One region of the Nonomuraea sp. NPDC054003 genome, then DNA from elsewhere that is predicted to be linked to it. Evidence: riboswitches for the same ligand, from Rfam matches in the RefSeq annotation. Region 1 holds a riboswitch; the other holds the start of a gene.
The links. Region 1 has a riboswitch for S-adenosylmethionine ahead of thrC (threonine synthase). Riboswitches for the same ligand answer to the same signal wherever they lie in the genome.
Positions count from the first base shown of each region.

Region 2: linked by a shared signal. The riboswitch ahead of ACZ6YG_RS25955 (aminotransferase class V-fold PLP-dependent enzyme) and the one ahead of thrC (threonine synthase) in region 1 are both predicted to bind S-adenosylmethionine.

Region 1 is NZ_JBVJKR010000020.1:127,132-137,920, reverse strand. Features, by position in the region: gene otsB (trehalose-phosphatase) at 1-738, shown strand, start outside; gene ACZ6YG_RS39155 (hypothetical protein) at 776-1,387, shown strand; gene ACZ6YG_RS39150 (alpha,alpha-trehalose-phosphate synthase (UDP-forming)) at 1,389-2,813, opposite strand; gene ACZ6YG_RS39145 (RNA polymerase sigma factor) at 2,845-3,399, shown strand; SAM riboswitch class I at 3,489-3,630, shown strand; gene thrC (threonine synthase) at 3,644-4,876, shown strand; gene ACZ6YG_RS39135 (MoaD/ThiS family protein) at 4,902-5,177, shown strand; gene ACZ6YG_RS39130 (cold-shock protein) at 5,429-5,632, shown strand; gene groL (chaperonin GroEL) at 5,941-7,569, shown strand; gene ACZ6YG_RS39120 (GNAT family N-acetyltransferase) at 7,732-8,151, opposite strand; gene ACZ6YG_RS39115 (YbhB/YbcL family Raf kinase inhibitor-like protein) at 8,211-8,741, opposite strand; gene ACZ6YG_RS39110 (HelD family protein) at 8,812-10,789, opposite strand, start outside.
Region 2 is NZ_JBVJKR010000010.1:58,008-68,796, forward strand. Features, by position in the region: gene ACZ6YG_RS25945 (NADH-quinone oxidoreductase subunit D) at 1-916, opposite strand, end outside; gene ACZ6YG_RS25950 (DoxX family protein) at 1,053-1,673, shown strand; gene ACZ6YG_RS25955 (aminotransferase class V-fold PLP-dependent enzyme) at 1,699-2,988, opposite strand; SAM riboswitch class IV at 3,033-3,148, opposite strand; gene ACZ6YG_RS25960 (TerC family protein) at 3,249-3,989, shown strand; gene ACZ6YG_RS25965 (cytochrome P450) at 3,989-5,179, shown strand; gene ACZ6YG_RS25970 (SAM-dependent methyltransferase) at 5,187-6,149, opposite strand; gene ACZ6YG_RS25975 (Rossmann-like and DUF2520 domain-containing protein) at 6,467-7,357, shown strand; gene panC (pantoate--beta-alanine ligase) at 7,398-8,231, shown strand; gene ACZ6YG_RS25985 (L-aspartate oxidase) at 8,308-10,789, shown strand, end outside.

The DNA of each region.
Region 1 (10,789 bases):
GCCGTGATCGGGCTCGACTTCGACGGCACCCTCTCGCCGATCGTGCCCGACCCCGACACCGCCGTCGTCCACCCCGGCGCGCCTCCGGTGCTGGCCGAGCTGGGCCGGCACGTGGGCGCCGTGGCCATCGTGACCGGACGGCCGCCGGCCAAGGTGCTGGAGCTGGGGCCCGCGCTCAAGGACGTGCCGGGCCTGGTCATCCTCGGCCACTACGGCTTCGAGCGGTGGGAGGACGGGCGGACCTCCGCGCCCCCGCCGCCGGCCGGGGTGCCGCGGGCCAAGGCGGAACTGCCGCTGCTGCTCGGCTCGCTGGGCGTGACCGACGCGGCGATCGAGGACAAGGGCCGCGCGGTGGCCGTGCACACCCGCCGCTGCGCCGACCCCGAGGGCACGCTGGCCCGGCTGCGCGAGCCGCTGGCCGCGCTGGCGGCCGAGCACGGCCTGGTCGTCGAGCCCGGCCGGATGGTGCTGGAGGTGCGGCCGTCCGGCATGGACAAGGGGCACGCGCTCGGCGCGTTCCTGACGGAGCGCTCCGCCAGGTCCGTGCTCTTCGTGGGCGACGACCTCGGCGACCTGGCCGCCTTCGACGCGGTCCGCTCGTCGGGCCTGCCCGGCGTGACCGTGTGCAGCGGCTCCACCGAGGTCACGGCGCTGGCCGAGCGGGCCGACATCGTCGTCGACGGGCCTGAGGGCGTGGTGGCGCTGCTCCGCGAGTTGACGTCCGCTTTCAGCCGATAGTGACCAGTTTGCAAGTCGGCACCCCTATGGTCCGGGCATGAGCAAGAAGCACCTCGCCGCCGTGGCCGTGGCCGCGGCGGCGGTCCTCGTGGCCCCCGCCTCCGCGGCCGCCGCCTCCACGACAGCCGCCTCGACCACCGCCGGCCCCGCCCAGGAACTGAAGCTGCGCAAGGGCCTGACCCTCTACATCCCGCTCAAGTGGGTGGTCCACCGGGTCGGCGCCGACCGGATCAAGGTCGTCACCGGGCCCTGCGCCAACCCCAGGGGTGGCTTCTTCGCTCCCGGCTGCAAGAGCTTCTGGATCTTCGGCCCGAAGGCGATCAGGACGGGCGCCGAGGGCTTCGGCCCGTACGACGCCGGCAGGGGCGGCTACTACCCCGCCTCCGACGTGCAGAAGTGCCCGAAGAACGGCATGCTCCTGCGCGGCGAGCGGGTCGGCGCGCACAAGAAGGGCCTGCGCCAGGTCGGCCCCGGGCACAAGGCCCACTACCACGAGTTCACCACCCGCTGCCGCACCGGCAACGGGAAGAAGACCAGCGTCACGTTCACCACCCGCGAGTGGTATCTGCCGAAGTCGCAGATCCTCGTGGTCGACGAGTGGAGCACCGCGAACCTCGCCGACACCCTGAAGTACGCCGACTGGAAGTGATCTAGGCGAGCGCGTCGAGCTGGGCGGCCAGCCACTTCTGCGGGGGCAGCGCGGTGGCGGCCGCCTCCAGCCGCTCCCTGCGGCGGGCGCGCTCCGCCTCCGGCATCACCAGCGCCGCGTGCAGCGCGGCGGCGGTGCCGCTGATGTCGTACGGGTTGACGACCAGCGCGTGCGCGCCCAGCTCCGCGCACGCGCCGGCCTCCCGCGACAGCACCAGCGCGCAGCGCGGCGACAGGATCGGGCCCTCCTTGGCCACCAGGTTCATGCCGTCGCGGATCGGGTTGACCAGCAGCACGTCGGCCAGCCGGTAGGCGGCCAGGGAGCGCGGGTAGTCGTCGTTGACGTTGAGGATCAGGGGGTTCCAGTCCTCGGTCGCGTACTCGTCCTCGATCTCCTGCGCGCAGCGCTGCACCGCCGCGGTGTATTCGCGGTATTCGGGCAGGTCGTGGCGGCTCGGGTAGGCGAAGGCCAGGTGGACGACGCGGCCGTGCCACTCGGGGTGGGCGTCGAGGAACTCCTTGTAGGCGAGCAGTCCGCGCACGATGTTCTTCGACAGCTCGGTGCGGTCGATGCGCACGATCAGTTTGCGGTCGCCGACCTCCTCCCTGATGGCCGCCATGTGCGACTCGACGTCGGGCTCGGCGGCGCGGGTCCACAGCGCCTTGCCGTCGACGCCCAGCGCGTGCACGCCGACGCGGGTGGTGCGGCCCTCGTACGTGATCGTCGCGGCCCGCTGGTCGACCTCGGCGCCCAGCACGGTCTCGCAGCAGTCCATGAACGCGCCCGCCCAGCGGCGGGTGAGGAACCCGGCGTGGTCGGCGCCCAGGACGCCCTCCAGCACCTCGCGCGCCACCTCGTCGGGCAGCAGCGAGAAGTATTCGGGCGGGGCCCACGGCGTGTGGCTGAAGTGCGCGATGCGCAGGTCGGGCCGCTCGGCGCGGAGCATCGCCGGGGTCAGCGTCAGGTGGTAGTCCTGCACCATCACCCGGGCGCCGTGAGCGGCCCCCTCCGCCAGCGCGAGCGCGAAGGCGCCGTTGTAGTCGCGGTAGGACTCCCAGTCGCGCCGGAACCGGGTGCCGAAGTGGGGCGCGTTCGGGATGTCGTAGAGCAGGTGGTTGACGAACCACAGCGTGGAGTTGGCCACGGAGTTGTAGGCGCGGTGGAAGGTGGCGGGCGCGATGTCGAGCATGCGCAGCGGGCCCGTCTCGTAGCCGGCGTGGTCGAGCCGGCCGCCGGGGGCCTGGCGGACGGCGCTGCGGTCGCCGTCGGACAGAGCCGCGCACACCCACAGCACGCCCTCGTCCCTGGCCACGCCGGACAGCCCGGAGACGAGACCGCCGCCGCCGCGTCTCATGGTGAGGACGCCGTCGTCGGACACGGTGAACGACACAGGGCCTCTGTTCGAGGCGAGCAGGACGCTGTTCATTTACGCTCCCTCCGACCATAGGATCCCAGCTATGGCGCTAGATGAGCACACCGAGGAACTCGCCCATGCCGCAGCCAGAGGCGATCATCGCTCACTCGGCGAGCTCCTGCGACGGATCGAGCCCGACGTGCTGCGGCACTGCGCTCGTATCCTGCCGTATCACCATGACGCCGAGGAGGCGGCCCAGGACACCCTGCTCGCGGTGGCGCGCAACATCGCCAGGTTCGAGGGGCGGGCCAGGTTCAGCACCTGGCTCCACATCGTGACCGCCAACTGCGCGCGCACCACGTACCGCTCGCTGAAGCGCAGGTCGGCGGAGCAGAGCTCCGACGAGCTGCTGACGCAGAAGCCCGACGTGCGGCGGGTCAGCGTGATCGCGGGCTCGCGGCTCGACCTGCTCGACGCGATGGAGGCGCTGGAGGCCGACAAGCCCGACCTGGCGCAGGCGCTGGTGCTGCGCGACATCGTGCAGCTCGACTACAGCGAGGTGGCCGAGCAGCTCAAGATCCCGCTCGGCACCGCCAAGTCGCGCATCCACCAGGCGCGCAAGTACGTGCAGGGTGTGCTGGGCGACGACTACCGGTGAGATCGTTCATCTCGGAGAGTGAGACGACTGTCCATGTAACGTGGTTGATTGGGTAGAGTCCGAGTCAGCAGCACCACACAACTGAACATTGCTCATCCAGAGGGGTGGAGGGACCGGCCCTGCGAAGCCCCGGCAACCCTCCCGGCTTGTGACTCGCGACCTGGCGAGGCCGACCGGGACAGGGTGCCAATTCCGGTCCGCGGTCAGGGTGGCCGCGGACGAAGATGAGGGAAGGCCTCGCTTCATGTCGCTCGACTTCGGTCCCGCCACTGCTCTCTCCTGCCGCGAGTGCGGCGCCCGCTATCCGCTCGGCCCCAACTTCGCCTGCGTCGAGTGTTTCGGGCCGCTGGAGGCGGCCTACGACTTCGGCGACGTCAAGAGGTCCGACATCGAGTCGGGCCCGGCCAGCATCTGGCGCTACCGTTCCCTGCTGCCGGTGCCCGCCGACGTCGCGAGCAAGCCCAACATGAACCCCGGCTGGACGCCGCTCGTCAAGGCGGGCAACCTGGGCCGGGCGCTCGGTCTCAAGTCCCTGTACGTGAAGGACGACTCGGGCAACCCCACCCACTCCTTCAAGGACCGGGTGGTGGCCATCGCCGTCGAGGCGGCCCGCAACTTCGGCTTCCACACGCTCTCCTGCTCCTCGACCGGAAACCTGGCCGGGGCCGTGACGGCCGCCGCCGCCAGGGCGGGCCTGGACGCGTGCGTGTTCATCCCCGCCGGGCTGGAGCAGGCCAAGATCGCCATGGCCCGCGTCTTCGGCGGCAGGCTCATCGGCATCGAGGGCACCTACGACGAGGTCAACCGGTTCTGCTCGGAGCTGATCGGGGACCCGATGGGCGACAAGTGGGGGTTCGTCAACGTCAACCTGCGGCCCTACTACGCCGAGGGCTCCAAGACGCTCGCGTACGAGATCGCCGAGCAGCTCGGCTGGCGGCTGCCTGAGCAGATCGTCATCCCGATCGCGTCCGGCTCCCAGCTCACCAAGATCGACAAGGGCTTCAAGGAGCTGATCCGGCTCGGGCTGGTCGACGACACGCCCTACAAGGTCTTCGGGGCGCAGGCGCTCGGCTGCTCGCCGGTGTCGGCCGCCTACAAGGCCGGCCACGACGTGGTCCAGCCGGTCAAGCCCGACACCATCGCCAAGTCGCTGGCCATCGGCAACCCCGCCGACGGCCCTTACGTGCTCGACATCGCCCGGCGCACGGGCGGCGCCGTCGAGGACGTGACGGACGCCGAGATCGTGGCCGCCATCAAGCTGCTGGCCTCCACCGAGGGCATCTTCGCCGAGACGGCGGGCGGCGTCACGGTGGGCGTGCTGAAGAAGCTCGTCGAGACCGGGCAGCTCGACCCGGAGGCCGAGACCGTGGTGCTCAACACCGGCGACGGGCTCAAGACGCTCGACGCCGTCGCGGCCGACGCGCAGCCCACGGCCGTGATCCGGCCCTCCCTCGACGCGTTCCGCGCGACTGTCTGACAATCAGGAAAGGCGAGACCTTAACATGAGCGTTTCTGTGCGGATTCCTACCATCCTGCGCACGTACACCGGGGGCAACGCGGAAGTGAGTGGGGAGGGCGCGACTCTCCGTGACGTCCTGGCCAAGCTCGATTCCGACTACCCGGGGATCGGCGCCCGCATTCTGGATGAATCGGGCAAGATTCGGCGTTTTGTTAACGTCTACGTGGGGGAAGAGGACGTCCGATTCGCCCAGGGTCTGGACACTCCAGCCCCTGAGGGCACGCAGATCTCCATCATCCCGGCCGTCGCGGGCGGCTGAGCCCCCCGCTCGGCGGAGCGATCGTCTGGAAGGCGCCCCATGTGGGCGCCTTCTCCCTTTTGTGGGAAATTCAACCTTGAACTACTCAGCTAGGGGTGAAATAAGGCTTTTGCGGATTGACTCTGTTGCCGACCGCCATGCCACAGGTATGGTCGAGTGCGATCGTCAGACGATATCCCCATAAGTCATGGCGATTGTGGGTCTCGCAGACGAATGGGCGAGATCCCTGAGCCCAGTAAGAGGAGTCGGAAGTGGCGCAGGGCACCGTCAAGTGGTTCAACGCGGACAAGGGCTACGGCTTCATCGCGGTAGACGGTGGTAAGGATGTATTCGTCCATTACTCGGCAATCATGATGGACGGGTATCGCTCTCTCGAACAGGGACAACGGGTCGAGTTCGAGATCACGCAGGGCCAGAAGGGGCCGCAGGCGGAATCCGTCCGCGCTGTCGCCTAGCTGGTGCGACCGGCAGCTCGCACGCCAGCGCAGTGCGTGTGACTGCCACCTCACATTGGGGTACGGCGGGCCGCCCGGGGCCCGCCGTACGGACATACCTCCGACGGCGATCTGTTGACCTGGCCAGGTGTGGAGTCAGCTTGCACTCGACGGGGTAGAGTGCTAAACAGTCGTTGGCACTCTATGTTGATGAGTGCCAACGGGGATCGAGACGATGGGGCCTGCCGAACGGAGATGTGGGCCCACATGCCGTCGCGGGCGTCGGCTCGATCTCACCAGGACACCCTGCATCTGGGAGGTCTCGCCTAATGGCAGCCAAGATGATCGCGTTTGACGAGGACGCCCGGCGCGGTCTCGAGCGCGGGATGAACCAGCTCGCCGACGCGGTGAAGGTCACGCTGGGCCCGAAGGGCCGCAACGTCGTGCTGGAGAAGAAGTGGGGCGCCCCCACGATCACCAACGACGGTGTCTCGATCGCCAAGGAGATCGAGCTCGAGGACCCGTGGGAGAAGATCGGCGCCGAGCTGGTCAAGGAAGTCGCCAAGAAGACCGACGACGTCGCGGGCGACGGCACCACCACCGCTACCGTGCTCGCCCAGGCGCTCGTACGTGAGGGCCTGCGCAACGTCGCTGCCGGCGCCAACCCGATGGCCCTGAAGAAGGGCATCGAGGCGGCCGTGGAGCGCGTCAGCGAGGAGCTCTCCAAGCTGGCCAAGGACGTGGAGACCAAGGAGCAGATCGCCTCCACCGCCTCCATCTCCGCCGCCGACCCCGAGATCGGCTCGCTCATCGCCGAGGCGATGGACAAGGTCGGCAAGGAAGGCGTCATCACCGTCGAGGAGAGCAACACCTTCGGTCTGGAGCTGGAGCTCACCGAGGGCATGCGCTTCGACAAGGGCATGACGTCGATGTACTTCGTCACGGACTCCGACCGCATGGAGGCCGTGCTCGAGGACCCGTACATCCTGATCGTCAACTCGAAGATCTCGGCCAACAAGGACCTGCTGCCGCTGCTCGACAAGGTCGTGCAGTCCGGCAAGCCGCTCCTCATCATCGCCGAGGACATCGAGGGTGAGGCCCTGGCCACCCTGGTGGTCAACAAGATCCGCGGCCTCTTCCGCTCGGTCGCCGTCAAGGCCCCGGGCTTCGGCGACCGCCGCAAGGCCATGCTCGCCGACATCGCCATCCTCACCGGCGGCCAGGTCATCGCCGAGGAGGTCGGTCTCAAGCTGGAGAACGCCACCCTCGACCTGCTGGGCCGCGCCCGCAAGGTTGTGGTGACCAAGGACGAGACCACGATCGTCGACGGCGCCGGTGACGCCGACGCGATCGCCGGCCGGGTCAACGAGATCCGCGCCGAGATCGACCGCACCGACTCCGACTACGACCGGGAGAAGCTCCAGGAGCGCCTGGCCAAGCTGGCCGGCGGCGTGGCCGTCATCAAGGCCGGCGCCGCCACCGAGGTCGAGCTGAAGGAGCGCAAGCACCGCATCGAGGACGCCGTGCGCAACGCCAAGGCGGCCGTCGAGGAGGGCATCGTCCCCGGCGGTGGCGTGGCGCTGCTGCAGGCCGGCGCCAAGGCGTTCGACAAGCTGGAGCTGCCGGGCGACGAGGCCACGGGTGCGGCCATCGTGCGCAAGGCGCTGGAGGAGCCGCTCAAGCAGATCGCGGTCAACGCCGGCCTTGAGGGTGGCGTCGTGGTCGAGCGCGTCCGCAACCTCACCCCGGGTGAGGGCCTCAACGCGGCCAGCGGCGACTACGTCAACATGTTCGAGGCGGGCATCATCGACCCGGCCAAGGTGACGCGTTCGGCGCTGCAGAACGCCGCCTCGATCGCGGCGCTGTTCCTGACCACCGAGGCTGTCATCGCCGAGAAGCCGGAGAAGACCCCGGCCGCTCCCGCCGGCATGCCCGGCGGCGGTGACATGGACTTCTGATCGAGGGTTCTCGACCCGAGGTTCTCGCGAGCGGCCCGCGCCGGTGTTTCCGGTTCGGGCCGCTTCGCTTTTCCGACCGCCCTTATCGGCGGTTTTTCGGGTGTCGCCACTATCTGTAGAGAGCCGATAACGTTCTGATATACCTGGGCCGGCAGAAAACGATTAAAGGGACTTGACCCATCGCGACCACTGCGGTTGGGGCGCATAACCGGCGGCGGTCCAGGCGTGGTGGGCGAGCGTGTTGTCATGAAGGACCATCGCGTCGGCCCGGAACGCGCCGAAGGCGGCGAAACGCGCCTCGGCGGCGGCCAGCAGGGCGGTGGCGACGCCCTTGCGCCGGTGAGCCGGATGGACGGCCAGGCGATAGAGATGGGCGCGCCACCCGTCCCAGCCCGCGATCAGCGTGCCGGCCAGTGCGCCGTCCAGCTCGGCCAGGAGCAGTGCCTCCGGGTCCCGCTCGACCAGCGCCCGCACCTTGCCGGCCGAGTCGTGACGGTCGGTGCCCTCGGCGGCGTGCAGCCAGAACTCCAGGACAGCTCCGACGTCCGCCAGGCCCCCCGGACGGATCGTTAGATCGCTCATGGGGGCGAAGCTACCAAAACGCGGCACCGCCCCCCGGAGGAGGCGGTGCGCTCGCGTGGTCAGATCCCGAAGTGCGGGACGATGTGGCCTCGCGCCAGGGTGTTGGCGGTGATGTTGAAGCCCACCACGGCCGGGCTGGTGTCGGTGTCGAGGCCGAGGGTGTCGACGCCGAGCGCGTGCACGGTGAACACGTAGCGGTGCGGGTCACCGGGAGGCGGCGCGGCGCCGCCGTAGTCCTTGGAGCCGTAGTCGCTGCGGGCGTGCTTGGCGCCCTGCGGGAGACCCTTGAACTCGGGCGCGGTGCCGGCGCCCGTGGGCAGCTCGGTGACCGACGCCGGGATGTCGAACAGCACCCAGTGCCAGAAACCGCTGCCCGTGGGCGCGTCCGGGTCGAAACAGGTCACCGCGTAGCTGCGCGTCTCGGCCGGGGCGCCCGACCAGCGGAGGCTGGGGGAGAGGTTCTGGCCCGTCATGCCCCAGTCGTTGAAGACGTGGAGGTCGCTCAGCCTCTCCCCGTCCGTCATGTCGTCGCTGTGGACCGTGAGCGAGGGGACCGACGGCAGGTATTCGTGTGGCAGCGGTGCTGGCACGGCATCCTCCTTGGGTGAGAGCTCCTTGACGTCATCCTAGAAGTGATCCCCTACCCCGCCACCGTCCCTGTCACGGGGCGAGCTGGGGTGGCAGGGGCTTGCGGTGGAGGACCGTGAGCGAGGTGACGGCACGGGTGAGCACCACGTAGAGGCGGGCCAGGCCGCGGGGCTCGGCGTCGACGATGTCGGCCGGCTCCATCACGATGACGTGGTCGTACTCCAGGCCCTTGGCGAGCGTCGCCGGCACCACCAGGAGGCGGTGCTCCTGGGTGGAGTCGGGGTCGAGGACGGCGTGCGCGACGCCCGACAGCGACTCGGAGACGGCGGAGACGGCGGCGTCGGGGACGATGACGCCGATCGAGCCCTCGCGGGCCAGCGCGTCGCGGACCGCCTCGTGGAGGTCGCCGGCCGGCCGGATCGAGAGGGACCCGGCGCCGGGACGCAGGGACCGGGGCGGGGCGAGCCCGGGGGCGATCGACGGCAGCAGGCGGGCGGCGTAGTCGAGGACCTCGCGCGGCACGCGGAAGCCCAGCGTCAGCTCGGTGACCTCGCCGTCCTGCCCGAGATGCGTCAGGACCGACCGCCACGACGTGGTGGACCAGGGGGTGGTGCCCTGGGCCAGGTCGCCGAGCACGGTGGCGGAGCCGTTGCGGCAGCGGCGGCCGAGCGCCCGCAGCTGCATCTCCGACAGGTCCTGCGTCTCGTCCACGACGAGGTGGCCGAGCGAGGGCGTGCGCTCGATCAGGTCGCGCAGCTCGTCGAGGAGAGCCGCGTCGGCGGCGCTCCACTTGGCGGACTTCCATCCCCGGTACGGTTTCCGCCAGAGCAGCAGCTGCCGCTCCTCGGGCGACAGGTCGGACCTGGCGGCCCTGGCGAGGAACTCCTCGTCCGCCAGCAGCCGGTAGAGCACCTGCTCGGGCACCAGCTTCGGCCACACGGCGTCGACCAGCTGCTTGACCGGCCTGGACCGGGCCACCGCGTCCTGCACCCGGTCGTCGGGTGACTCGCCGCGCTGCTCCATCCGTACGAGCACGAGGTGCGCGAGCCGCTGGGCGAGGGCGGCGCGGCCGGGACCGTAGCGGGTGGTGCCGCGCAGCGAGGCGACGATCTCGCGCACCTCGTGGTCGGCCACCCGGAAGCGGTAGGCGCCCTTGGAGTAGACCAGGCCCTCTTCAGGCTTGACGATGTGGAGCCACAGGGCCCGCTTCAGCACGGCCGCCATCCGGGCGTCGCCCTTGACCGCGCCCACCGCGGGGTCCTCGGGGGCCGCGTGGTCGCCCAGCAGGCCGGCGACCGTGGTCTGGTCGACCTTGACCTCGCCCAGCGCGGGCAGCACCGAGGAGATGTAGGAGAGGAAGGCGCGGTTCGGCCCGACGATCATCACGCCCGCCCTGGCGAGCCGCTCGCGGTGGGTGAACAGCAGGTAGGCGGCCCGGTGGAGGCCGACCGCCGTCTTCCCGGTGCCCGGCGCGCCCTGCACGCAGACCGTACGGGTGAGCGCGGCGCGGACGATCTCGTCCTGGTCGGGCTGGATGGTGGCCACGATGTCGCGCATCGGGCCGGTGCGGGGGCGCTCGATCTCCTCGGTCAGGATGCGTGACGGGCCGATCTCGGCGCCCTGGTCGAGCCGTTCGTCCTCGTACGCGGTGAGCGCGCCGCCGTGGTAGCCGAACCGGCGCCGCAGCGTGACGTCCATCGGGTCGGCGGGGCTGGCCTGGTAGAAGGCGCGCGACACGGGGGCGCGCCAGTCGATGACCAGGGGACGGCTGTCGCCGTCGTGCACGTGGCGGCGGCCGACGTGGATCGTGGTGGGCAGGTCGTCGGCGGCCGAGCGGTCGAGCCGGCCGAAGAACAGCGGGGTGTCGGGGTGGTCGGCCAGGGCGGCCACGCGCTGGTCGAGCAGCGACTGCAGGATCTGCTGCGACACCCAGTCGCCGGCCGCGTCGGCCGACAGCGACTGCGCGTGCGCGCGCATGGCCGCCAGCGCGGCCCTGGACTCGGCCAGATGGGCCTGCTCGGCGGCGAGGACGTCCGTGGGCAGGTCCGGG
Region 2 (10,789 bases), on a different contig from region 1:
CCTTGGGCAGCCGCTGGTTGATCGGCCCCCGCGGCAGTGAGCGGAGCCGGTCGACGCACGCGTCGGCGAGGTCGAGCGAGACCTTGACTTGCTCCAGCAGCACCTCGAAGCGTGCGTGGCAGTCGCCGGCGGTGCGGGTGACGACCCTGACGGGCAGCTCGGGGTAGGCGAGGTAGGGCTGGTCGCGGCGCAGGTCGACGTCGACGCCGGAGGCCCTGGCGATGGGGCCGCTGACCCCGTACTGCATGATCTGCTCGCGGGTGAGCACGCCGACGCCTCTGGTGCGGGCGAGGAAGATCTCGTTGTTGAGTATGAGGTTCTCGATGTCGGGGATCTTCGCGCGGACCTCGGCGACGGTCTGTGAGACCCGGTCGAGCCACCCGTACGGGAGATCCTCCTTCAGGCCGCCGACGCGGTTGAACATGTAGTGCATCCGCCCGCCGGAGATCTCCTCCATGACGGCCTGGATGCGCTCGCGCTCGTCGAAGGCGTAGAAGATGGGCGTCATGGCGCCCATCTCCAGGGGGTAGGAGCCGAGGAACATCAGGTGGTTGAGCACCCGGTTGAGCTCGGCCAGCAGCGTGCGGGCCCACACGGCGCGGACGGGCGGCTCCATGCCGAGCATGCGTTCGGCGGCGAGCACCACGCCGAGCTCGTTGGCGAACGCCGACAGCCAGTCGTGGCGGTTGGCCAGCATGATGATCTGCCGGTAGTCGCGCACCTCGAACAGCTTCTCCGCGCCCCGGTGCATGTAGCCGACGATCGGCTCGGCGGTGGCGATGCGTTCGCCGTCGAGCGTCAGGCGGAGGCGGAGCACGCCGTGCGTCGAGGGGTGCTGGGGGCCGATGTTGAGGATCATGTCCTCGGTGGCCAGTTCCTTCGCCCCTGCGCCGATTCCCACCACGCGTTCCGTCATACGGCCCATGCTCTCACCGGATACCAGGTCAAGGAACGGGTGTGCCGGGGTCCGTCGTCCGAGGTCAAGGTACGGCAAGCACGCGCATCACCAGGCCATGGCGGGGGAGGATTGTCTGGAACGGGGGAACAAGACGATGAAGAGGGTCATCTTTGATGTGGCTGCCCTGATCGCCAGGGTGGTGATCGGCGTCATCTTCGTGGCGCACGGGCTGCAGAAATGGACAGCGGGTCTGGGGGCCATCAGCGCCGGGTTCACCGAGATGGGCGTGCCGCTGCCTCAGGCGTCGGCCGCCTTCGCGACGATCGTCGAGGTGGTCTGCGGGGTGCTGCTGATCCTGGGGCTGGCGGTCCGGATCTCGGCGGCGCTGCTGCTGATCGACATGATCGGGGCGCTGGTCTTCGTGCACGCGGCCGGCGGGGTGTTCGTCACGGAGGGCGGCTGGGAGCTGGTGGCGGCCCTGGGCGTGGCCTGCCTGCTGCTGATCGCGCTGGGCGGTGGGCGCGTCGGCCTCGACGGGATCATCCACGCGGTGCACAGGCGTCGCTCCCGGCGGGCCGCCGCGACCGAGCCCGCCTACGAGCCGGTGCCGGGCGGGCTCGACAACGCGCCCACCCGGCCCACGGTGATGGAGGAACCGCAGCGCGACGTGCCCCCGCAGGGGAGCGGCGCGAGCGGCTTGGACGACCGCGACATGCGTGACGTCGACCGCCTGCTCGGCGACGAGCCGACCCGGCCCAACCCACGCAAGCCGTAGGAGTTACGGTCGCTGAGCGGGCCGCTCAGCGACCGGCCAGGTCGCGCAGCGCGGCGAGAAGACGGTCGACATGCTCTTCGGTCGTGCCGATGCCGATCGAGGCGCGCACGGCCGAGGCGGTGCCGTCCGCGCAGCCGCCGTCCTGCGTGCCGAGCAGGTGCCGGACGAACGGGTGGGCGCAGAACTTGCCGTCCCGCACCCCGATCCCGTGCTCGGCCGACAGCGTCTCGGCGACCTCGCGCGCCGGGTGGCCGTCGACGGTGAAGGACACGATGCCGACGCGCGGGTGGCCGGGCCCCCACAGCGAGAGTTCCCGTACCCCGTCGATGGCGGCGAGGCCGGCACGCAGCCGCGCGAGCAGCCGCTCCTCCTCGCGGACGAGCGGGGTCCAGCCGGTGGCGGTGAGCGCGTCGCAGGCGGCGGCCAGCGCGATGGCGCCCAGCACGTTCGGGGTGCCCGCCTCGTGCCGCGGCTCGGGGTCGTCGTGCCAGTCGGCCCCGTCCTCGCCGACGGCGCGCACCGCGCCGCCGCCCTTCAGGTACGGGTCGCCGGCGGCCAGCCAGTCACCGCGGCCGACCAGCGCCCCCGCCCCGAACGGCGCGTACAGCTTGTGCCCGGAGAAGGCCACGTAGTCCAGGTCGAGCGCGGTCAGGTTGAGCGGCCGGTGGGGGACGAGCTGGGCGGCGTCCACCAGGATGCGCGCGCCGTGCCGGTGCGCGATGTGGGCCAGCGCGGCGACGGGCCAGAGCTCGCCGGTGACGTTCGAGGCGGCCGTCACGACCAGGAGCTTGGGGCCGTCGATCCCGGCCAGGGTGTCGTCGGCGGCGCGCACGGCCTCGCCGGGGAAGGCCGGCGGCGCCAGCCGGACCACCCGCTGCCACGGCAGCAGTGAGGCGTGGTGCTCGGTGTCGAAGACGACCACGGTGGTGCCTTCTGGCAGGCAGCGGGCGAGCAGGTTGGTGGCGTCGGTGGTGTTGCGGGTGAAGACCACCGCGTCGTCCGTGCGGGCGCCGACGAAGGCCCGTACGGTGTGGCGGGCCTGCTCGTAGCGGGCGGTGGTGAGCTGGGAGGCGTACCCGGCGCCGCGGTGCACGCTGGAGTAGGCCGGGAGCGCGGCGGCGACGGCGGCGCTGACCTGCTCCAGACAGGGGGCGCTGGCGGCGTAGTCGAGGTTGGCGTACCCGGCGAGCCTGCCGCCCTTGACCGGGACCCGCAGGTCGGCGCCGAGCACGGCGGGGATCGCGCGCGTCGGACAGGGCTCCGGGTGCTTCTCGGGAGCGGTGCGGGCGGCGTCGAAGATCGTCAAAGTGGACACGGCATGCCTCCTCGGGCGTCATCGGACCCCAGGAGCAGCCACGGAGCCCGCGCTTGCCCGCCACCCTTCGTGGCGGACCAGGTCTTCACCCGGGGCACCCCGCCGCGGACGCGAGGGTTGCCGGCCAGCGAGCCGGGGCTTGGCGCTGGCACTCATGACCTACGTGCCGGACTATAACCGATGATTCATCCGGATCGCGAACTTCTCCGGAGTTCTGCTCGTTGGGCGGTGGTACGTTCCCCCACCGAAAGTAGGCGGCGATGCTTGACTGGGTGTCCAACCCGGAGATCTGGATAGGGTTCCTCACCCTGGTGACCCTGGAGATCGTCCTGGGCATCGACAACATCATCTTCATCTCCATCCTGGCAGGGAAGCTGCCCCCCGAGCAGCGCGACCGGGCGCGGGTGCTGGGCCTGGCCGCGGCGCTGGTGATGCGGCTGCTCCTGCTGCTGGCGCTGTCGTGGGTGGTCCGGCTCACCGCGCCGCTGTTCGAGGTGCTCGGTCATGAGATATCGGGACGAGATCTCATCCTGCTGCTGGGCGGGCTGTTCCTGCTGGCCAAGAGCGTCACCGAGATCAGCCACACGATGGACGGGCCCAGCAAGGACGGCAAGTCGGCGGCCGTCGTCTCGTTCACGTCGGTCATCGTGCAGATCATGCTGCTCGACATCGTGTTCTCGCTCGACTCGGTGATCACCGCCGTGGGCATGGTCAATGAGCTCGGCGTGATGATCGCGGCCGTGGTCGTGGCGGTTGCGGTGATGCTGTTCGCCTCCGGGCCGATCAGCCGGTTCGTCGACGCGCATCCGAGCATCAAGATGCTGGCGCTGGCGTTCCTGGTGCTGATCGGGGTGATGCTCGTGGCCGAGGGTCTCGACCAGCACATCCCGAAGGGCTACATCTACTTCGCGATGGCGTTCTCGGTCGTCGTCGAGCTGCTCAACATCCGGGTGCGGAGCAGGAAGAACAAGCAGGTGGAGGAAGCTCCTACTATGCAATAGTGCGCTTTGATCCCTGGAATCCGGATTTCGTGGCCCATCCCTACGACGTCTACGCCGAGCTGAGGCGGGAGGCCCCGGTCAGCTACTTCGAACCCGCCGACCAGTGGCTGATCGCCCGCCACGCGGATGTGGACGAGCTGCTGCGTGACCGCAGGCTCGGCCGTTCCTATCTGCACGTGGCCACGGACGAGGAGTTCGGCAGGCCACCGGAGCCGGAGTTCCAGGAGCCGTTCTGGCGGGTGGTCCGCGCCGGCATGCTCGACGTCGAGCCGCCGGTGCACACCCGGCTGCGCCGCCTGGTGTCCAAGGCGTTCACCCCGCGCATGGTCGAGTCGCTGCGGCCGCGCGTGCGGGCCATCGCCGAGGGGCTCGTGGACGCGTACGTGGAGAAGGGCGGCGGAGATCTGATCGCGGAGGTCGCCGAGCCGCTGCCGGTGACGGTCATCGCGGAGATGCTGGGCATCCCCGAGCGGGACCGTCACCTGCTGCGGCCCTGGTCCTCGGACATCTGCCTGATGTACGAGCTCAACCCGAGTGAGGAGATGCAGCACACCGCGGTCAGGGCGGCGGACGAGTTCGCCGAGTACCTGAGAGGGCTGGCCCGCGAGCGGGCGGGGAAGCCGGGCGACGACCTGATCAGCGCGCTGGCGGGGATCCCCGAGCTGACCGAGGACGAGCTGATCGGCACCTGCGTGCTGCTGCTCAACGCCGGTCACGAGGCCACCGTGAACGCCACCGGCAACGGCTGGTGGGCGCTGTTCAGGAACCCGGACGAGCTGGCCCGGCTCCGCGCGGACCGCTCGCTGCTGCCCACGGCGATCGAGGAGGTGCTGCGCTGGGACACCCCGGCGCAGATGTTCGAGCGCTGGGTCCTGGAGGACATCGAGGTCGGCGGCGTGCGGATCCCGCGCGGGGCCGAGGTGGCGCTGCTGTTCGGCTCGGCCAACCGCGACCCCGAGGTGTTCGACGACCCCGACCGGTTCGACGCGGGCCGCAAGGACAACCCGCACATCTCGTTCGGCCTGGGCATCCACTACTGCCTGGGCGCGCCGCTGGCCAGGATCGAGATGGTCGAGTCGTTCGGCGCGCTGCTCGACCGGGCGCCGGCGCTGGAGCTCGTCAGAGAGCCGGAGTGGAAGCCGGGCTACATCATCCGAGGGCTGCAGGGCCTGGAGCTGAGCACGCGCTGACGCCGGGTCACCGGCGCTGGCAGAGCCAGCCGAACCCGCCCAGGCCCGCCGGATCGATCAGCTCGGCCTCCTCGGAGGCCCGGGCGAGCGCCCGGAGATAGCCCGGAGGGTCGGTGCGGGCCAGGTCGAGGGAGGGGCGGGCGCCGGTGACGCCCAGCTCGCGCAGCGCGGCACGCTGTGTGGACAAGGCTGTGGATATCGCGCCCGCCCGCCGCCCGGCCTCGGCGCACGCGTCGAGCGCGACGTGCGCGGTGATGTCGCAGGTCCCGTCGGGGATCGGGGATACGACCGCGCCGTCGCGATATCCGGTGAGCGTGCCGCAGCGCGGCCGGTTATCCACAGGGTGTGCATAATCGACGGCGACGGCCCGCCCCTGGTCGAGCCGCGCCAGGACCGCCGCCCAGGCCGCGTCGCGGGTGCGGCCGATCTCGGCTCTCGTGCCGACGCACGACAGCGGCCACCACCGTTTCAGCCACTCCAGATCGGCCGCCGGCGGCTCGCCGCCCAGCCGCTCCTCGCCGGTCTCGGTGTCGACCAGGACCAGCCGCGGCCCGTCTGCGGTCTGCTCGGCGACGTCCAGCGGGACGTTGTCGAGCCACTCGTTCGCGATCACCAGGCCGCGCACGCCGGACGGGATCCGGGCGGACCACCCGATCTCCTCGGGAAGATCGTCCGGCCGGGGGGACAGGTCGACGGCCGTGACCCGCAGCCTGGCCCGCAGCCCGCGGCCGGCCATGGCGAGCACGTGGCGGACCAGCACGCCTTCGCCCGCGCCGACGTCGACGAGGTCGATCCCGGCGGGGGCGCCGAGCTCGGCGTCGACCTCGCGCAGCAGGGTCAGCACCGCCTCGGCGAACGCCGGTGACGCGACGACCGAGGTGCGGAAGTGGCCGGACGGGCGTTCGCGAAGGTAGAAGCCGCCCTCGCCGTACAGCGCGCGCTGAGTGGCGGCGCGCCAGGTGAGCCACATGTCTGGACTATCTCACGATGGACACGGGGCCCGGACCGGATCCGGGCCCCGCCATGACCGCCAGTCGGCGTGGCGGCCATGCGCACCGCCCAAGAGGCCCCTGACACAGTGCGGGCGTCGGGTCTCGTTGGACTCGGCGCCCGCTCCCAGCGGTGAACCCCTCTCCTCATCTCATCCGACAGGGGGTGCACCGGTTCACCTGCCCTTGTCCCTTTTGTCGGTAACGCAACATGCAGCAAAACCCCGGTCATCTCTTCTTGCCGGTGCGCCGGTTACCCTGGTCGGCAGTGCCATCAGGTCGACCGGGGGTGTACGTCATGGAGGCAGCCGATCGCCCGGCCCGCCTGGCCGTCGGCGTGCTGGGAGCGGGCAAGGTCGGCTCCGCGCTCGGCTCCGCGCTGGCGCAGGCCGGCCATCGCGTCGTCGCCGCGAGCGGCGTCTCCGACGCCTCCCAGCGTTGGGCCGCGGCCAGGCTCGGGGTCGAGCCGGTGCGGCCCGACCAGGTGGTGGCGGCGGCCCAGCTCATCCTGCTCACCGTGCCCGACGACGCGCTGCCAGACCTCGTGGGCGGCCTGGCCGCCACCGGCGCCGACCTGCACGGCAAGATCCTCGTCCACTGCAGCGGCGCGTACGGCCTGTCCGTGCTCGACCCGGCCGCCCGCAAGGGCGCGCTGCCGCTGGCGCTGCACCCGGTGATGACCTTCACCGGCCGCGACGACGACCTCAACCGCATCACCGGCTGCTCCTTCGGCGTCACCGCCCCCGAGCCGCTGCGGCCGATCGCCGAGGCCCTGGTCATCGAGATGGGCGGGGAGCCGGTGTGGATCGCCGACGCCGACCGCCCGCTCTACCACGCGGCCCTGGCCAACGCCTCCAACCACATGGTGACGCTCATCGCCGAGTCGGAGGAACTGCTCGGCCGCATCGGCGTCGACCACCCGGGCCGGATGCTCGGGCCGCTGCTCGGCGCCGCGCTCGACAACGTGCTCAGGCTCGGCCTGTCGGCCCTGACCGGGCCGGTCGTGCGCGGCGACGCCGGCACCGTGCGCAAGCACGTCGACGCGCTGATCCTGGCCGCCCCCGAGGCGGCCGACGCCTACGTGGCGCTGGCCAGGCTCACGGCCGACCGGGCGCTGGCGGCCGGGCTGCTGAAACCGGAGGAGGCGGAGCGGCTCCTCGACGCGCTGGGTGGCAACATATGGACCTGACCGTGACCCACGGGCATGGATCCGTTCTCGGAGGCAGCGCATGGACTTCATCCTCGCCAGGAACCGCACCGATCTGATCAAGGCTCGCGGTGGCGGCACCCTCGCCCTCGTCCCCACCATGGGAGCCCTGCACGAAGGGCACCGCTCGCTCATCAGGCTGGCCCGCGACCGCGCCGACCAGGTCGTCGTCAGCGTCTTCGTCAACCCGCTGCAGTTCGGGCCCGGGGAGGACTACTCCCGCTACCCGCGCACCTTCGACGCCGACCTGGCGGCGTGCCGCGAGGAGGGCGTGGACGTGGTGTTCGCCCCGGCGGCGGGCGACATGTACCTCCCCGACCGCCAGGTGAGCGTGTGCGCGGGCGAGATGGGGCGGATCGTCGAGGGCGCCTCCAGGCCGGGCCACTTCGACGGCATGCTGACCGTGGTGCTCAAGCTGTTCAACCTGGTGCGGCCGGACGTCGCGGTGTTCGGGCAGAAGGACGCCCAGCAGCTGTCCATGATCCGCCGCATGGTCGCCGACCTGGACGTGCCCGTGGAGGTCGTCGGCGCGCCGACCGTCAGGGAGCCCGACGGCCTGGCCCTGTCGAGCCGCAACCGCTACCTGTCGGCCGGCGAGCGCCGGGTGGCGCTGGCGCTGTCGCGCGCCCTGCGCGCCGGAGCGGGGGAGCCGACCCCGGCCCGGGTCCGCGCCGCGGCCTCGAAGGTGCTCGCCGAGGCCCCGCCGGAGCTGGAGCTCGACTACCTGGTGCTGGTGGATCCGGCCACGTTCACGGAGGTCTCCGACCCGTACGAGGGAGAAGCGGTTCTCGCGGTGGCCGCGAAGGTCGGCGCGACCAGGCTGATCGACAACATGGTGGTGCGGCTGGGCCGGTAGCGGCCCCCGGGGCGCGCGCATACTCGGTCAGGCGTTATCGTCATATTGACGAAATAGCCCCGATTGAGGAGGGCCCATGAGTGCACCGGCGATCCCCCTGCGGCTGGCGGCGCCCGATCCGGGCTGGACCGCCGAGGCGGACCTGGTCGTCGTCGGATCCGGGATCGCCGGGCTCACCGTGGCGCTGCGCCACGCCGAGCTGGCCCCGGCCGAGCGGGTCCTGGTCGTCACCAAGGACGTGCTCTCCTCCGGCTCCACCCGATGGGCGCAGGGCGGCATAGCCGCCGTCCTCGACCCCGGCGACAGCCCGGACGAGCATCTCAACGACACGCTGCTGGCCGGGGTCGGGCTGTGCGACACGCGGGCCGTGCGCACGCTGGTCACCGAGGGGCCGGGGGCGCTGCGGCGGCTGATGGACCGCGGCGCCCGCTTCGACCGCACCCCCGACGGCCGGCTCCAGCTCACCCGCGAGGGCGGTCACCGGCGCGACCGCATCGTGCACGCGGGCGGCGACGCCACCGGCGCGGAGGTGCAGCGGGCGCTGGTCGAGGCGGTACGCGCGAGCGGCATCGAGGTGATCGAGCACGCGCTCGTCCTCGATCTGCTGAAGGACGCCGCGGGCCGGGCCACCGGCGTCACCCTGCACGTCATGGGCGAGGGCGCGCGCGACGGCGTGGGCGCGGTGCGGGCCCGCGCGGTCGTGCTCGCCACCGGTGGGATGGGCCAGGTCTACGCGGCCACCACCAACCCGGTCGTGTCCACGGGCGACGGGGTGGCGCTGGCGCTGCGGGCCGGCGCGGTGGTGCGCGACCTGGAGTTCGTCCAGTTCCACCCGACCGTGCTGTGGCTGGGCGAGGACTCGACCGGGCAGCAGCCGCTGATCTCCGAGGCGGTCAGGGGAGAGGGCGCGTTCCTGGTCGACCACGAGGGCGACAGGTTCATGACCGGCGTGCACGAGCTGGCCGATCTGGCGCCGCGCGACGTGGTGGCCAAGGCGATCATGCGGGTGATGCGGGAGACCGGGCGCGACCACGTCTTCCTCGACGGCCGCCACTTCGGGCCGGACAAGTGGCGGACCAGGTTCCCCACCATCGAGGCCGTCTGCCGCGCCCACGGCATCGACCCGGTCACCCAGCTCATCCCGGTCTCCCCGGCCGCCCACTACGCCAGCGGCGGCGTCCGTACGGACCTGTACGGCCGCACGTCCATCGAGGGCCTGTACGCGTGCGGCGAGGTCGCCTGCACCGGCGTGCACGGCGCCAACCGGCTGGCCTCCAACTCGCTGCTCGAAGGGCTGGTGTTCGCCGAGCGGATCGCCGAGGACGTGCACCGCGCCAGGCCCCGGCCGGGCGGGCCGGAGCAGTCCGCCGCCCCGGCCGGGCTGATCGACCCGCGGGCGCGCGGCCGGATCCAGCACCACATGAGCGCCGGCGCCGGGGTGCTGCGCAACCGCGGATCCCTGACGGCCACGGCCAGGGCGCTGCGCGACGCCCGCTGGACGCCCGTCGAGGTGCCGCCGTGCACCGAGTCGTGGGAGACCACCAACCTGCTCACCGTCGCCACCGTGCTCGCGGGCACGGCCGCGGCGCGGCTGGAGACGCGCGGCTCCCACTGGCGGGAGGACCGCCCCGAGCGCGACGACCACGAGTGGCTCGGCCACCTGGACGTGACCCTGACCGAGGAGGGCCTGCAGATGACCTACACCCCGCACGGCGACGCGATGCCGCCGAGGCTGGCCCGGGAGCTGGCCGACGCCGGGCTCGACCCCGCCGACGCCGACGCGGTGATCGACCGGGCGCTGGCCGAGGACCTGTCGGCGGCCGGCGACGTCACCAGCATCGCCACGATCCCGGCCGGCCAGCTCTCGTCCGGCGACATGGTGGCCCGCGCCGACGGCGTCGTGGCCGGCCTCGCCCTGGCCGAGGCGGTGTTCCTGCGGCTGGGCGCGACCCGTACCGAGAGGAAGACCGAGGACGGCGAGCGCGTCCGCCGCGGCGAGGTGCTGATGACGGTGGAGGGCCCGACCAGGGCCCTGCTGACGGCCGAGCGCACGGCGCTGAACCTGGTCACGCACCTGTCCGGCATCGCCACGCTGACCGGCCGGTGGGCCGAGGCGATCGGCGGCACCCGGGCGCGGGTGCGCGACAGCCGCAAGACGCTGCCGGGGCTGCGGGCGCTGGAGAAGTACGCGGTGCGCTGCGGCGGCGGCGTCAACCACCGGATGTCGCTGTCCGACGCGGCCCTGATCAAGGACAACCACGTGGTGGCCGCCGGAGGGGTGGCGCCGGCGTTCCGCGCGGTGCGCGAACGGTATCCGGACCTGCCGATCGAGGTCGAGGTCGACAGCCTCGCGGAGCTGGAGGAGGCGCTGGCCGAGGGGGCGGACCTGATCCTGCTGGACAACTTCACCGTGGAACAAACCACCCAGGCCGTCCAAATTGTGAAAAATCGCGCCAACAAGGCGGTTGCCCTCGAAGCCAGCGGGGGATTGACCTTGGAATCGGCCCGTGACGTGGCGGAGACTGGCGTGGACTACCTTGCGGTAGGCGCCCTTACCC